Regions from separate parts of the Ignatzschineria sp. RMDPL8A genome, predicted to be linked through region 1. Evidence: riboswitches for the same ligand, from Rfam matches in the RefSeq annotation. Region 1 holds a riboswitch; each other region holds the start of a gene.

Region 1 (4,724 bases):
ACATTCAATTAATGAGTCACACAATGATGCATTCGAATCAAAAGGAGAATCAATCATGGGTAAGCCAAAAGCAGTCTATCTAAAAGCCGCGCACGGGGATTTGATCAGCAATGAGAGTGAAAATACTGTATTTTCAGATGTTCTCGAAAAAGGCGTATCGCGCCGTGATCTTTTACGTAAAGCCGGGGTTGGAATCGGGATTCTAGGGGCGGCAATGATCCCGGGAATGGGCGCAGCGACAACGCTCACCGCGAAATTTGGATCAAGTGCAGCCTCTGCGGGTGGACGTGTTGATTTAGCGCGTTTACTTCGCTTTGAAGCGGTGCCATTTTCAACAGAAGATACCATCATCGTTCCGAAAGGGTATAAAGCGCGTGCATTTTACAGTTGGGGCGATGCGGTTGGTTTAAATGGCAATATGCCGGAGTTTAAATTTGATGGTAGCAACAGCGCCGATGATCAGCTCGCTCAAGCGGGAATGCATCATGATGGCATGGCTTACTTCCCGATTGGCGATCATAAAGCCGGCTCGAAAAATGGGCTGCTGGCGATGAACCATGAGTATATCGATAATGGCCTACTCTTTACCGATGGTGATCAAAATTGGTCGCTCGAAAAGGTGCGTAAAGGGCAAAATGCGATGGGAGTTTCCGTGGTTGAAGTCTCAAAATCAGGCGGCGATTGGCAAGTGGTGCGTCCCTCAAAATATGCGCGCCGCATTACCCCACACACGCCGATGAAAATCTCAGGACCCGCGAAAGGGCATACCTTAATGCGTACTTTAGATGACCCGAATGGCGAGGTGATTTTAGGGACCATGCAAAACTGTGCAAACGGGCAAACCCCATGGGGCACCTATCTCACCTGTGAAGAGAACTGGTCCGATATCTTTGTGAAAAAAGGTGAGCGCACGGCGCTTGAAAAACGCTACGGCATCTCCGATAAAGATGAGGTTTATCGCTGGAACGAATTTGATAAGCGCTTTGATGCCAATGAAACGCCCAATGAACCGAATCGCTTTGGATGGGTCGTTGAGATCGATCCATTTGACCCTACCTCAACGCCGGTAAAACATACAGCGCTTGGTCGCTTTAAGCATGAAGGCGCGGAGATGGTAGTGGCTGAAAATGGCCAAGTTGCGGTCTATATGGGCGATGACCAGAAGTTTGAATATATCTATAAATTTATCTCAAACGGCACCTATGATCCGAAGAAAGGCACAGAGAATAGCGCACTTTTATCAGACGGAACGCTCTATGTAGCGCGCTTTAATGATGATGGTTCGGGCGAATGGTTGCCGATGATTCATGGTCAAAATGGATTAACAGCGGCGAACGGTTTCCGCGATCAAGGCGATGTGGTGATTAATGCTCGTGGCGCAGCGGACGTGCTTGGCGCAACGAAAATGGATAGACCGGAGTGGATTTCAGCCAATCCTCATCAACAGGGTTCAATCTACTGTACGCTAACCAACAATAGCGACCGTGGTGAAGCGGGTTATCCTGGCGTTGATGCGGCCAATCCTCGCGCGAATAACCTCTTTGGGCACATTATTCACTGGCTCGAGCAGGGCGGCGATGTCACCGGCACGGCATTTAGCTGGAATATTTTAGCGTTAGCCGGCCGTGATCAAGCGGAAAATCGCAATCATGTAGCCAATCACCGTGGCGATCTTTTCGGAAGTCCAGATGGGCTGAAATTTGACCACAACGGACTCCTTTGGGTGCAAACGGACGTTTCAACCTCCACCTTAAACCAAAAAGTCTATAAGGGGATGGGAAATAACCAGATGCTCGTCGTTGACCCCAATGAAGGCTACTTTAAGCGCTTCTTAACCGGTCCAAGCGGGGCGGAAGTAACGGGCATTGCCTTTACGCCGGATAACAAAACGATGTTTATCAATATCCAGCACCCTGGTGAACCGCCAAGCGGAAATGCCGATGCGAAAAATCCTTCACAATATTCGAATTGGCCCGATCACCGTCAAGGCGGTCGCCCACGCTCTGCAACGGTTGTGATCGAGCGTGAAGATGGCGATATTATCGGCCTCTAAGGCTTGCAAATAAACGAAAAAATAGAAGAGACAGATGTCCCTGTAATCAATGATAGTTTGAATACTTAACTCCTTATCATTGACCTTTTGCCCGAATGCGTAGACCCATTCGGGCTTTTCTTTTTTTGGAAGATTAATTATTGATTTTGAAACGATTTAAAAATAGTTTGCAAAAAGACTTGCTTTTTATTTTAAGGCATGAGATCAATATATAGAGCCTTGTAAAAGGCGACAACTTATCAAGAGTGGTGGAGGGATAGGCCCTGTGAAACCCGGCAACCTGGACATATGTTTAAGGTGCTAACTCCTACAGCGATGATCGTTTTTTCATCGGCTGAGAGATAAGGAAGATTGGATTCTTAGCCAACACTTCTTGATAGACGCAAAAGTGTTGGCTTTTTTGTGCCAGCACCATTTTGAACGGATCGGTCATTTTGACATTACTGGATAAAAAGAATAAGGAGACAATCATGTCCACAGCTCATATTTTAGGCTTTCCCCGCATTGGTGCTAACCGCGAACTTAAATTTGCTCTTGAGGGCTATTGGAAAGGAACGCACGATCAAAAGACGCTTTTAGAGGTGGCGAAAACAGAAGAAGAGAGTGTTTGGCGTGCTCAAGCGGATCTCGATCTACTCACCGTTGGCGACTTTTCCCTCTACGATCATGTGCTCGATACCTCGGTACTTTTGGGCGTTGTGCCTCCGCGTTTTAATCACCCACACGGCGAAACTGTATCGCTTGATACCTACTTTCGCATTGCTCGCGGCCAAGCGCCGACAGGGGAGGACGCACCTGCATCCGAGATGACCAAATGGTTTGATACGAATTATCACTACATCGTGCCAGAAATCGAAAAATCACAAGCCTTTACCCTCTCCCATGAGCGTCTTTTTGATGCCGTAGCGCGGGCAAAATCCTTTAGTGATAAACCGGTGAAAGCGGTCCTTTTGGGACCAGTCACATGGCTCTATCTAGCTCGTGAAAAAGGTGAGGCCTTTGATAAGCTCACGCTTTTACCCAAATTAATCAGCGCATATGAAGAAATTATCGTGCGCCTTAATCAAGTGGGCGCGTCGTGGATTCAGATTGATGAGCCGATCTTAGTGCTCGATCTTGAATCTAGCTGGTTAAACGCGCTTAAAACGGTTTACGAAAGCCTCGGTAAAGTGAGTGATAATCTCATTTTGACCACCTATTTTGATCAATTAGCCGGTAATATTGAGACGATTAAAACCCTCCCCGTTGCAGGACTCCACCTTGATGGCGTGCGCGGTGATTTAGAGAATGTTGCGGGTCATTGGCCGACGGATAAAATTTTGTCTCTTGGGATTGTCGATGGGCGCAACGTCTGGGCGAATGCGCTGGAAAAGAGCCTTGATATCTTAGAACCTCTTGCTAAAAAATGGGGCGAAAAACTCTGGATTGGCTCATCGTGCTCGCTGCTTCATGTGCCCGTTGATCTGGATGCTGAGGTGAAACTTAATCGTGAAGTGAAAGATTGGCTTGCCTTTGGCATTCAAAAAATTGCTGAAATTGTCACTTTAGATCGGGGCATTAATGAGGGGCGTGAGGCGATCGCTGCCGAGCTTGAGCGTTCCCGCAATCGGGAAGAGGCGCGCCGTACCTCAACGAAAATTCATAACGATGCGGTGGTTCGCCGGGTCGCTTCAATTAAAAAGGGCGATGATCAGCGCAATGCCCCGTTTGAAGCCCGTGCTCAAATTCAGGCCGACCGCTTTAATCTCCCGCTTTTCCCCACAACGACGATCGGTTCCTTCCCACAAACGAATGAAATTCGCCAAATTCGCCGTCAATTTAGATTGGGGAATGTGGATGAATCAGCATATCGTGAGGGGATTTTAGCGCAGATTAAATATGCCATTTCGGAGCAGGAAAAACTCGGGCTCGACGTGCTGGTTCACGGGGAAGCGGAACGCAATGACATGGTTGAATATTTTGGTGAGCACCTCGATGGTTTTGCCTTTACGCAATATGGTTGGGTACAGAGTTATGGCTCGCGCTGTGTGAAACCGCCAATCATTTATGGCGATATTTCCCGCCCTTCGAGCATTACCGTTGATTGGATTAAATATGCCCAATCGCTCACAGATAAACCCGTTAAAGGCATGTTAACGGGCCCGGTGACGATTCTCTCTTGGTCGTTCCCGCGGGATGATGAGCGTGATGAAATTAGCGCCTATCAGATTGCGCTTGCCCTTCGCGATGAGGTGGTGGAGTTGGAAGCATCCGGCGTTGGGATTATTCAGATCGATGAGCCGGCAATTCGTGAATTATTGCCTCTGCGTAAAGATCGTCAAACTGCGTATCTTAATTGGGCGGAAAAAGCCTTTAGACTCACCGCGTCAGGCGTTAAAAATGAGACGCAGATCCACACCCACATGTGTTATTCCAATTTCAATGAGATTATCCATTCGATCGCCAATCTCGATGCCGATGTAATCACCATTGAAACCTCGCGTTCTGACATGAAGCTTCTTGATGTGTTCCGCGATTTTAAATATCCCAATGATATTGGCCCGGGCGTTTACGACATTCATTCACCAAGGATTCCGACGGTTTCTGAGATTGAGACATTGATCGAACACGCCACCGAATATCTCCCGAAAGAGCGTATCTGGATTAATCCCGATTGTGGCCTTAAAACTCG
Region 2 (4,724 bases), 1.6 Mb from region 1:
CACAATCGCAGGATCACGACTTTCGGCGCTAGTAATCGCAAGCGCGCGCACTTTACCACTTTCGATCATCGGCGTAGCAGACGCTTTGGTCACAATGCCGGCGGAGAGCTCTCCGCGCACCACATCTAACAACGCATCGGAGCAACCCCCGTAGGGCACGTGGGTTGTCGCCTCATGTCGCTTTAACCGTTTAACCGCCCAATGTTGCGGCGTTCCAAGCCCACAAGTTCCAACAAATAGATCGTTACTATCCGTTAAAAGCGCCTCAATGGAGGTAAACGTTGAATCCGCGGGGACAATCAACAGAGAAGCCGATTTGGCAAGAGAACCAAGGGCAGTAAATCCGTCCACTTTTGGGGTATCCGGCGTTAAAATCGGCGGAACGGTGGCAAAACTGCTGTTATTTAAATAGAGCGTATAGCCATCGGCCGGACGGGTCATCACGTAGTTTTCCGCAACGCGACCACTTGCGCCAGTTACGTTTTTCACAATCACCGGCACACTCCACACATCGCTTAAATTTTTCGCCATATGACGGGCTAAAATATCGGTCCCGCCTCCGGCTGAAAAGGGCACCACTAAGGTCACCGTTTCCGTTGGGTATGACGTTTTTTGCGCAGTATTTTGCGTCTCACTAGCCGTTTCATCAGCGCCGCAGCCTACTAAAAAGAGGCCACAAAACGCCATTACAGCCCACGACAGTCCCTTTTGCATCTTACTCTCCTATTGCGATTACGCCGTTGGCATCTCTAAAAAGTCAAAGCCGATATCGAGCGATGGTGCCGTATGCGTGAGCCAGCCCATTGCGATAAAATCAACGCCGGTTTCCGCAACGCCGCGCACCGTATCAGGATTGATCCCGCCCGAGGCTTCCGTCCGCACCTTTCCTTGACAAAGGGCTACTGCTTCGCGCATCTCATCTAGGGTCATATTGTCTAATAAAACCAGATCAACGCCCACTTCAAGCGCCTCATTTAACTGCTCGAGCGTATCAACTTCCACCTCAAGGGGAATCAGATGCCCCGCCACCTCTTTTGCTTGCGTTAAGGCATTTTTAATCCCGCCCGCAATGGCAACGTGGTTATCTTTAATTAAGATCGCATCATCAAGCCCTAAACGGTGATTGCGCCCGCCACCAGCTCTGACCGCGTATTTTTGGAGTGAACGCATGCCAGGAATGGTTTTTCGGGTACAGGTAATGGTCGCATTCGTACCGGAAACAAGCTCAACCATCTCGCCAGTTTGGCTCGCAATTCCGCTTAAATGGGTTAAAAAGTTAAGCGCGGTGCGTTCAGCGGTTAGGAGTGCTTGGGCATTGCCCGAAACGTCCGCTAATACCGTGCCCGGAGTCACTTTATCGCCATCATTAACGCGAGCGGTGAATTTGATATTGGGGTCGAGCGCATCAAAGGTTAATCGCGCGAGCGCTAAGCCTGCAATGATCCCCGCTTTACGCGCCACAATTTGGAGTGAAGCGGTGGCGCTTGGGTCAATCGTTGCATAGCTCGTCACGTCGCCGCGGCGACCTAAATCTTCAAAAAGAGCAAACTCCACATAAGGGCGGAGCAGTAAATCAGGTAGAGGGATTAAATTCTTTTTCATAATGGAGTCTCGTGCTATTTATTTATACTCAAACTGAACATAAATATTATGCTCAACCTGAGCATATGCCGATTAATCCCATTAGTCAAGATTATTTAGCTTAATGCAAAGAGACTTACCCTTAAGATAAGTCTCTTATGATCTGTGGAGAAAGAAGGGAATCCGCCCTATTGCACTGGCAACTTACTGCCTGAGAGTGAGCGCTCGAGCAAAATATCGGGTTTAAAGCGATAGAGTTTAGCCGGACGACCCGGGCCTTTGGTATCGAGCTCGCCAGTCTCTTCGATGAGATCTTGATTGATAATCATGCGGCGGAAATTTTGCTTATGGAGAATAATCCCCGCTAACGCCTCGATGCTCTGCTGTAATTGGAGCAGGGTGAATTCGGGGGGCATCAATTCAAAGATTACCGGACGATATTTAATCTTCGCCCGCAGACGCGCAATTCCTGAAGCAACAACGCGGCGATGATCGTGTTTCATCATCGCGCCGACATAATGAGGAGGAGCGAGTTTATCATTAAACGTGGGCGATTCAGGCACAAATCCCACCTCGTAGAGAAGCTCGTAACGCTGGAGCACATACTCCTCATTCCACTCAAATCCATCGAGTCCCCAACACATATTAATGCGCTGATGACGACGGCGTTTTTCTTGCGCATTCGGTGCTCGTTCTGCCCACGCTAAAAGGGGCGGAATAAAGTGCGTATCGATCCAATCAGGGCGGCCTTGCCGATGATCTTCCCATGGAAAATAGAGATACCAGCTCTTCCATTTTGCTTGAAAATCGATCAATTCTACCTCTTCTCGCACCAGCCCTAAATAGCCGATATAGATGAGAAAATGCCCTTTTGAAGTGGTTCGATGGGTATCGACAAAAGTGTAGAGTTGCTCGACGTAGCCTAACGGTTGATGGGTCTGTTTTTCCACCCATTCGCGCACGCCCGCCTGCAATGAACTGTGAATCGGCGTCAAAGGACCACTCGGTAAAAAAGTCCCCTTCTCCACCGTCAATACCTTCGCCTCATTGTCCGAAACTGCCACGAGTACCGCTGCAAGTTCCGTCGTTCCCTCTTCTCTCTCAACCAATGTCGCTGTGCTCCCAATCTAACTAAACATGCTTTGATTATATATAAAAATGCGATCGGTGGCAGAAAATGCGTGATGATCCATACCGAAGTGGTGATTTTCCTCAACATTAGTGTGCTCAAAATAAGGGTTGCAATCGCAATAATCAGTGATATAGTGAAAAAGCTCGAATCTTATTGAGAGAGATGGAGGGAATTGGCCCTGCGAAGTCTCAGCAACAGGCGCTTTGCGTACTGTGCTAAATCCAACAGATCGCCCGCAATTGCACGGTCTGAGAGATAAGAAGACCTTTAGTTTGTTAAAGCTCTTCTTGGATCAGGAAGAGCTTTTTTACGTCTTAAGACTCACAAATTCAATCACTTAAGCCATTTTACAAACGACGAGGTTTTTATGAAATCACACGACACATTATTGCAAGAACTCAATCATTGGTATCGCCATCAGCCAACCTCTGAATGCGCTGCCATTTTGCGCGCCTTAGCGCTTGCCGATCTCAAAGAAGAGCTCGCACACGGTCACATCGAGCAAACCATCGCCCCACAGAGCGATCACAATAACAATAACGAACAATCGAAAGGAAAAAGGACTGGAGCATGAGCGTATTAGAGCAATTAGAAGCGATTGCCGCGAAACGGATTTTAATTTTAGATGGCGCTATGGGCACCATGATTCAAAAAGAAAGGCTCGAGGAGGCGGATTTTCGGGGCGAGCGCTTTGCCGATTGGCATAAAGATTTAAAGGGCAATAATGACCTCTTAAACCTCACCCAGCCACATATTATCAAGGCCATTCACGAAGCTTATTTGGAAGCGGGCGCGGATCTAATTGAGACCAATACCTTTAACGCCACCTCGATGTCGATGGCCGATTACGGCATGGAAGAGTTTGTCTACGAGATCAATCTTGAAGGAGCAAAGCTCGCCCGTTTGGCTGCGCAAAAATTTAGTACCGCTGCCCATCCCCGCTTTGTCGTTGGAACGCTGGGTCCCACCTCAAAAACCGCGTCGATCTCCCCTGATGTCAATGACCCGGGCTTTCGTAACACCACTTTTGATGCGCTGGTTACCGGTTACACAGAGGCGATTAATGGGCTGATAGATGGCGGCTCTGATCTCTTAATGGTGGAGACCATCTTCGATACGCTCAACGCAAAAGCGGCGATTTTTGCCATTGAATCGGTATTTGAAGCGCGAAATATCACCCTTCCCGTGATGATCTCTGGCACTATTACCGATGCCTCAGGACGCACCCTTTCAGGCCAAACCACCGAAGCGTTTTACAATTCGCTTCGCCATATTCAACCCTTTTCTATCGGGCTTAACTGCGCCTTAGGGCCGGATATGCTCCGTGGTTACATTGCCGAGCTTGATCGCATTTCAGAATTTCGTCTTTCCGCGCACGCAAACGCAGGTCTCCCAAATGCTTTTGGCGATTATGATCTGGGCGCCAACGAGATGGCGAGCGAGATGAAAGAGTGGGCCGAATCGGGCTTTTTAAACATTGTCGGCGGCTGTTGTGGCACAACGCCTGAGCATATCGCCAAAATTCGCGAACTTGTAGCAGGATTTGCCCCAAGAGCGCCCAAAACGATTCCAAAATCGCTCCGATTATCGGGGCTTGAAGCATGCAATTTAACCGCGGGCGAATCGCTATTTGCAAATGTCGGCGAACGTACTAATATCACCGGTTCCGCTCGATTTAAACGTCTTATTAAAGAGAAAAACTATCACGAAGCCCTCGAAGTTGCCCGCGATCAAGTGGAAAATGGCGCGCAAATTATCGACATCAACATGGACGAGGGCATGCTCGATTCAAAAGAGGAGATGGTCACCTTTTTAAATCTGATCGCCTCCGAGCCCGATATCTGCAAAGTCCCCATTATGATCGACTCCTCAAAGTGGGAGATTTTAGAGGCGGGCTTAAAATGCATTCAAGGCAAAGGGATCGTCAATTCCATCTCAATGAAAGAGGGCGTGGTAGAATTTAAAGCGCATGCACGGTTAGTGAAAAAGTATGGCGCTGCCGCGGTGGTGA
Region 3 (4,724 bases), 1.6 Mb from region 1:
AAAACCTCTGAAGCGCCGCTGACTGAAACCTACAATTGGCAAAATGAGGTGCTTAAAATCTTGCAACCGGTCTTTGCCGAACTGCGCCGTATTACCGAGCAAACTTGGCACAAAGATACTTTAAAAGAGGAAGAGAAAGAGCTTAAAGAGCGCCTGGTGATTTTGGACGCGGGGATTGAGTATCTTGAGGCGTTAAACCCCGAACTTCTCTCGAAAGAGGCGCTTGCGTCGATTAAAGAGTTTGACCGAGAGTGGAAAGATAAGAAGAAAAATTTAGAGCACGAGCTCAATATCGTGCAGCATCATCTCTCTGAATATGTGGATGATCGCAATTTTATGGTGAAAGTCTCGCAAAATTCGTGGGACTTTATGAAGGGGCGTGGCCTTACCATTATGACGGCGATCGGCGTTTCGGTGGGGCTGTACTATTTTGTTTCTTACACCTTTGGCGCGATGATTCGCCGCTATGAGCGCAAAAAATGGCGCACCACGAGCTTCTCGTTTCGTCTATTTTTGCTGGTGACGCAACTGGTGACATTTCTCGTGTCGTTGGTATCGTTTTTGATGATTCTCCACTCTTCGGGCGATATGGTGCTGTTTGGCTTTGCGGTGCTGATTCTCTTTACGCTCCTTGTGACCTTTCGCAACACCATTCCGGCGTATATTCGTAAACTGCGCCTCTTTCTCAATCTCGGGCAAGTACGGGAAGGGGAGCGCCTGATCTATAATGGTCTTCCGTGGAAAGTGGATCGCATCCATCTCTATGGCATCTTTCTAAGCAATCCGCGCCTTGATAATGGGGAGCTGCGCTTGCCTGTCGATGCGGTGGATAAGCTCCAATCGCGCCCAATTAAAAATGATGAGATTTGGTATCCGTCGAGCGTTGGGGATTCGCTCGTTCTGCCTGATGGGAAGGTGGTTAAAGTGATTCGTCAAACGCCGGAAGCGATCTATCTTGATCATCAAGGAAGCCATATTATCTACCCGACGATGGAGTTTATGAATCTTAAAGCGCGCAATATTTCGCTCGGATATTCGCGCTCGGTGAGCTTTAGTATTGAGTGCGATCCGCTTTCGGTAACGCCGAAAAAGGTGAGTGAAACGCTTTGCCGTGCCATTCAAACCCGCTTAAAAGAGGCGTACCCCGATATTTCACTCTCTGAGCGCCGCATTAAGGTGCATTTAAAGCAGATTGTCGGAGGGAAAGTGATGCATTTTACGGTGATGTTTGATATGCCGGTGCAGACGGAAAAACTCTATTTTGAGATGCCAAGTCTTGTGCAAGAGGCGATTATTGGCAGTGCGCAAAACGAGCAGTGGACGCTCCTCACCATCGATATGGCGGTGTAGTTAACTAAACGGAATCACCGTTTCAAAACGCATTTTTTTGCCACTAATGGGATGGGTAAACTCAAGAACGGCGGCGTGCAGTAAAAGTCGTTCGGCAAGCTCAAAGGCCTCTGGATGAGCGTAGAAATTATCGCCCAAAATCGGGTGACCAAGGGCGAGCATATGGACGCGAAGTTGATGAGAGCGCCCAGTGATCGGCGTGAGTTTGACGAGCGTTGTCGGATAATGATTTTGATGGGTTTCTGAGATTACTTCATAGAGTGTTTGCGCCGGTTTTCCGCGCTCAAACGAGACCATCTGTTTCGGGCGATTTGGCCAATCGCAAATTAACGGTAGATCGATGAGTCCCGATGATTGCTCAAAATGGCCCCAGACGCTCGCGTAGTAAACTTTCCCCGTCTCCCGCTCGCGAAATTGGCGTTTAAGCTCCCGTTCCGCCGCTTTGGTAATCGCAATCACCATCACGCCGCTCGTTGCCATATCGAGCCGGTGCGCCGCTTCTGCGTAGGGATGCTGCCACTGTACGCGCGCCATGACGCTATCGTGTTTATCGATCCCTTTTCCCGGCACCGACAACAATCCACTCGGCTTATTAATCACGAGAATGTCGTCATCTTCATAGAGAATATCGAGCCACGGCTCAAAGGGCGGGTTGTAATAAAAGGGCATAAAAGAGGCGTTTGAATGATTAAAATCGGTCATTAATTATAGCAGATTCCAAGCGATTTCAGGCATTGTGGCATGGCTTCTAATGAGGATCCGCCAGAAGAACCCTTCGGCGTCTTATCACTTAATTTAAAGATAGATTATTATATATTTTGTTTAGCGCTTGATTTTAACTCAAGATCCGTTCTATAGTGGAAATGTCGCACACGATAAGTAGATTACCAATGCATCGTGCGATCTTATCAAGAGTGGTGGAGGGAAAGGCCCGTCGAAACCCAGCAACCTGATGAATAATTAAGGTGCTAATTCCTTCAAGCGGTCGTTTTTGAGGCTTGAAAGATAAGTTGAGTGAAGCCAACACGACTTGATGAGATTTAAGGAGTGCTGGCTTTTTTTTCGCCTCGCCAACACAGGTAATAGAGCGACTAAATCCATAAAGAATATCAACAATACAATATCAATAAAAAAGATCGATTAAGCCTAAGGAGCCCGTATGAGTTCGCAGTATGTAGAGATTTTAAACCAGAGTTTAGCGGAATTTAATCAGCCCATTGAGGTGTCGTTTGAGTTTTTCCCGCCCAATAGTGAAGCGATGGTCAAAACCCTGTGGAACTCCATTGAACGGCTCGGGGTGCTCTCGCCCAAATTTGTTTCGGTCACCTACGGTGCGAACGCTTCAACCCGCGATCGAACCCATAAAGTGATTCGCGATATTATGAAGCATACCGCTATTGAAGCGGTGCCACACCTTACTTGCGTTGATACCAGTGAAGCGGAGCTTGTAGAGATTGCGCAGGATTATTGGAATAGTGGCGTGCGCCATATTTTAGCGCTTCGGGGAGATGTACCAAAAGGCTCGCCAAATCCGGATATCTACGCCGATTATTTGGTAAAATTGCTTAAAAAGACGCACGATTTTGAGGTGTCGGTCGCCGCGTATCCTGAAACCCATCCCGATGCAAAAAATGCGCAAGCGGACCTCATTCATTTAAAACGTAAAGTCGATGCCGGGGCCGATATCGCAATTTCGCAATTTTTCTTTGATATCGATTCATACTTACGCTTTCGCGATCGCTGCGTTGCGGTGGGGATTGAGGCGGAGATTGTGCCGGGGATTTTACCGGTGTCGAATTATGAAGCGCTGATGAAATTTGCCGGATCGCTCAATGTGAAAATCCCGAGCTGGTTGCATAAACGCTATGAGGGGTTGGAAAATGATCCGGAAACGCGGAAATTAGTGGGCGCGAGTATTGCCATTGATATGGTGCGCGTTCTAAATAAAGAGGGGGTGAAGAATTTCCATTTCTATACGCTCAATCGCTCGGAGCTGACCTACGCGATCTGCCATACGCTCGGGTTGAGACCAAATGCCGCCGGGCGGATTTAAGAGCGATGTGAAGAATAACCCCCTTTTCGGTTTCGCAAAGTGATTCATGAAACGATGAATCGGGGGATTTACTCTCTATATATATTTATGGCGCCCTGATTTTAATTCATTTTGAAGGGATTGGGAATAGTAGAAGGCACTAAGATTTTTTCATCCACTTGATTAATGTCCGTTAACCCGCAGAAAGCCATGCTTAGATCGAGTTCGTTTGCGATAATTTCAAGTGCTTTTGTTACGCCTTTTTCCCCATATGCGCCTAAACCATAGAGATAAGAGCGTCCAATCATCGTCCCTTTTGCCCCAAGCGCGATCGCTTTTAACACATCTTGCCCCGAGCGAATCCCGCTATCGAGGAATACTTCTGTATTTGAGCCGCGAAGCGCTTCTACAATGGAAGGTAACACTTCAATCGAGGAGAGCGCCCCATCGAGCTGACGGCCGCCATGATTACTCACCACAATGGCATCAGCGCCGGCATCGCGTGCGTGTTTCGCGTCTTCTGCATCTAAAATCCCTTTGAGAATGATTTTCCCGCCCCAAGCGTTTTTAATCCATTCGATATCGGCCCAATTTAAGGTAGGGTCAAATTGTTGGCTCGTCCACGCGGCAAGGGAGCTCGGATCATCAATATCTTTCACATAGCCCACAATATTGCCAAATTGACGGCGTTTTGTTTTGAGCATATTCCAGCACCAGCGCTGTTTGGTGAGAAGATTAATCCAGTTGCGAATTGTCGGTTTTGGAGGCACTGCGAGCCCATTTTTAAGATCTATATGACGTTGCCCAATCATCTGGAGATCAAGCGTAATCACGAGCGCATCGCACCCCGCGGCTTTTGCCCGCTCAATCAGGCTAAGCATAAATTCACGATCGCGCATCACATAGAGCTGAAACCAAAAAGGTTGATTGACCTCGCGTTTAATATCTTCAAGGGAGGCAATGCTCATGGTGGAAAGGGTGTAGCGAATCCCAAAATTGGACGCCGCCCGCGCGGCTAAAATCTCCCCATCGGGATGAACCATACCGACAAGTCCCGTCGGCGCAATGCAGACCGGCATCGACATCATGTCGCCGAGCATCTCCCGCTTTAGCGTTCGCCCTTCCATATTGCGTGCGACTTTTTGAATGAGTTTAATTTTCTGAAACTCAGATTCATTCGCACGATAGGTCGACTCGGTCCACGAACCGGAATCGACATAATCATAAAACATTTTAGGCACGCGACGCTTAGCAATCACGCGGAGGTCTTCAATATTGGTTATTACAGTCATGGTTTTTGCACGTTTATAAAGTAAATCAATTAAATTTCAGCATAATTATT

Evidence for each region. A riboswitch is a leader RNA that binds a small molecule or an ion and turns the genes downstream of it on or off. The one in region 1 is predicted to bind S-adenosylmethionine.
Region 2: another riboswitch for S-adenosylmethionine. It lies ahead of OXI21_RS02230 (hypothetical protein); the one in region 1 lies ahead of metE (5-methyltetrahydropteroyltriglutamate--homocysteine S-methyltransferase).
Region 3: another riboswitch for S-adenosylmethionine. It lies ahead of metF (methylenetetrahydrofolate reductase); the one in region 1 lies ahead of metE (5-methyltetrahydropteroyltriglutamate--homocysteine S-methyltransferase).

The regions. Positions count from the first base shown of each region.
Region 1 covers NZ_JAPPWA010000002.1:1,730,601-1,735,324, reverse strand. The annotation lists gene OXI21_RS09300 (PhoX family phosphatase) at 56-2,053, shown strand; SAM riboswitch class I at 2,287-2,401, shown strand; gene metE (5-methyltetrahydropteroyltriglutamate--homocysteine S-methyltransferase) at 2,524-4,724, shown strand, end outside.
Region 2 covers NZ_JAPPWA010000002.1:163,351-168,074, reverse strand. The annotation lists gene OXI21_RS02245 (tripartite tricarboxylate transporter substrate binding protein) at 1-714, opposite strand, end outside; gene nadC (carboxylating nicotinate-nucleotide diphosphorylase) at 733-1,602, opposite strand; gene OXI21_RS02235 (hypothetical protein) at 1,770-2,690, opposite strand; SAM riboswitch class I at 2,861-2,975, shown strand; gene OXI21_RS02230 (hypothetical protein) at 3,081-3,287, shown strand; gene metH (methionine synthase) at 3,284-4,724, shown strand, end outside.
Region 3 covers NZ_JAPPWA010000002.1:172,307-177,030, forward strand. The annotation lists gene OXI21_RS02270 (hypothetical protein) at 1-1,350, shown strand, start outside; gene rluA (bifunctional tRNA pseudouridine(32) synthase/23S rRNA pseudouridine(746) synthase RluA) at 1,351-2,019, opposite strand; SAM riboswitch class I at 2,253-2,362, shown strand; gene metF (methylenetetrahydrofolate reductase) at 2,510-3,403, shown strand; gene OXI21_RS02285 (alpha-hydroxy acid oxidase) at 3,505-4,674, opposite strand.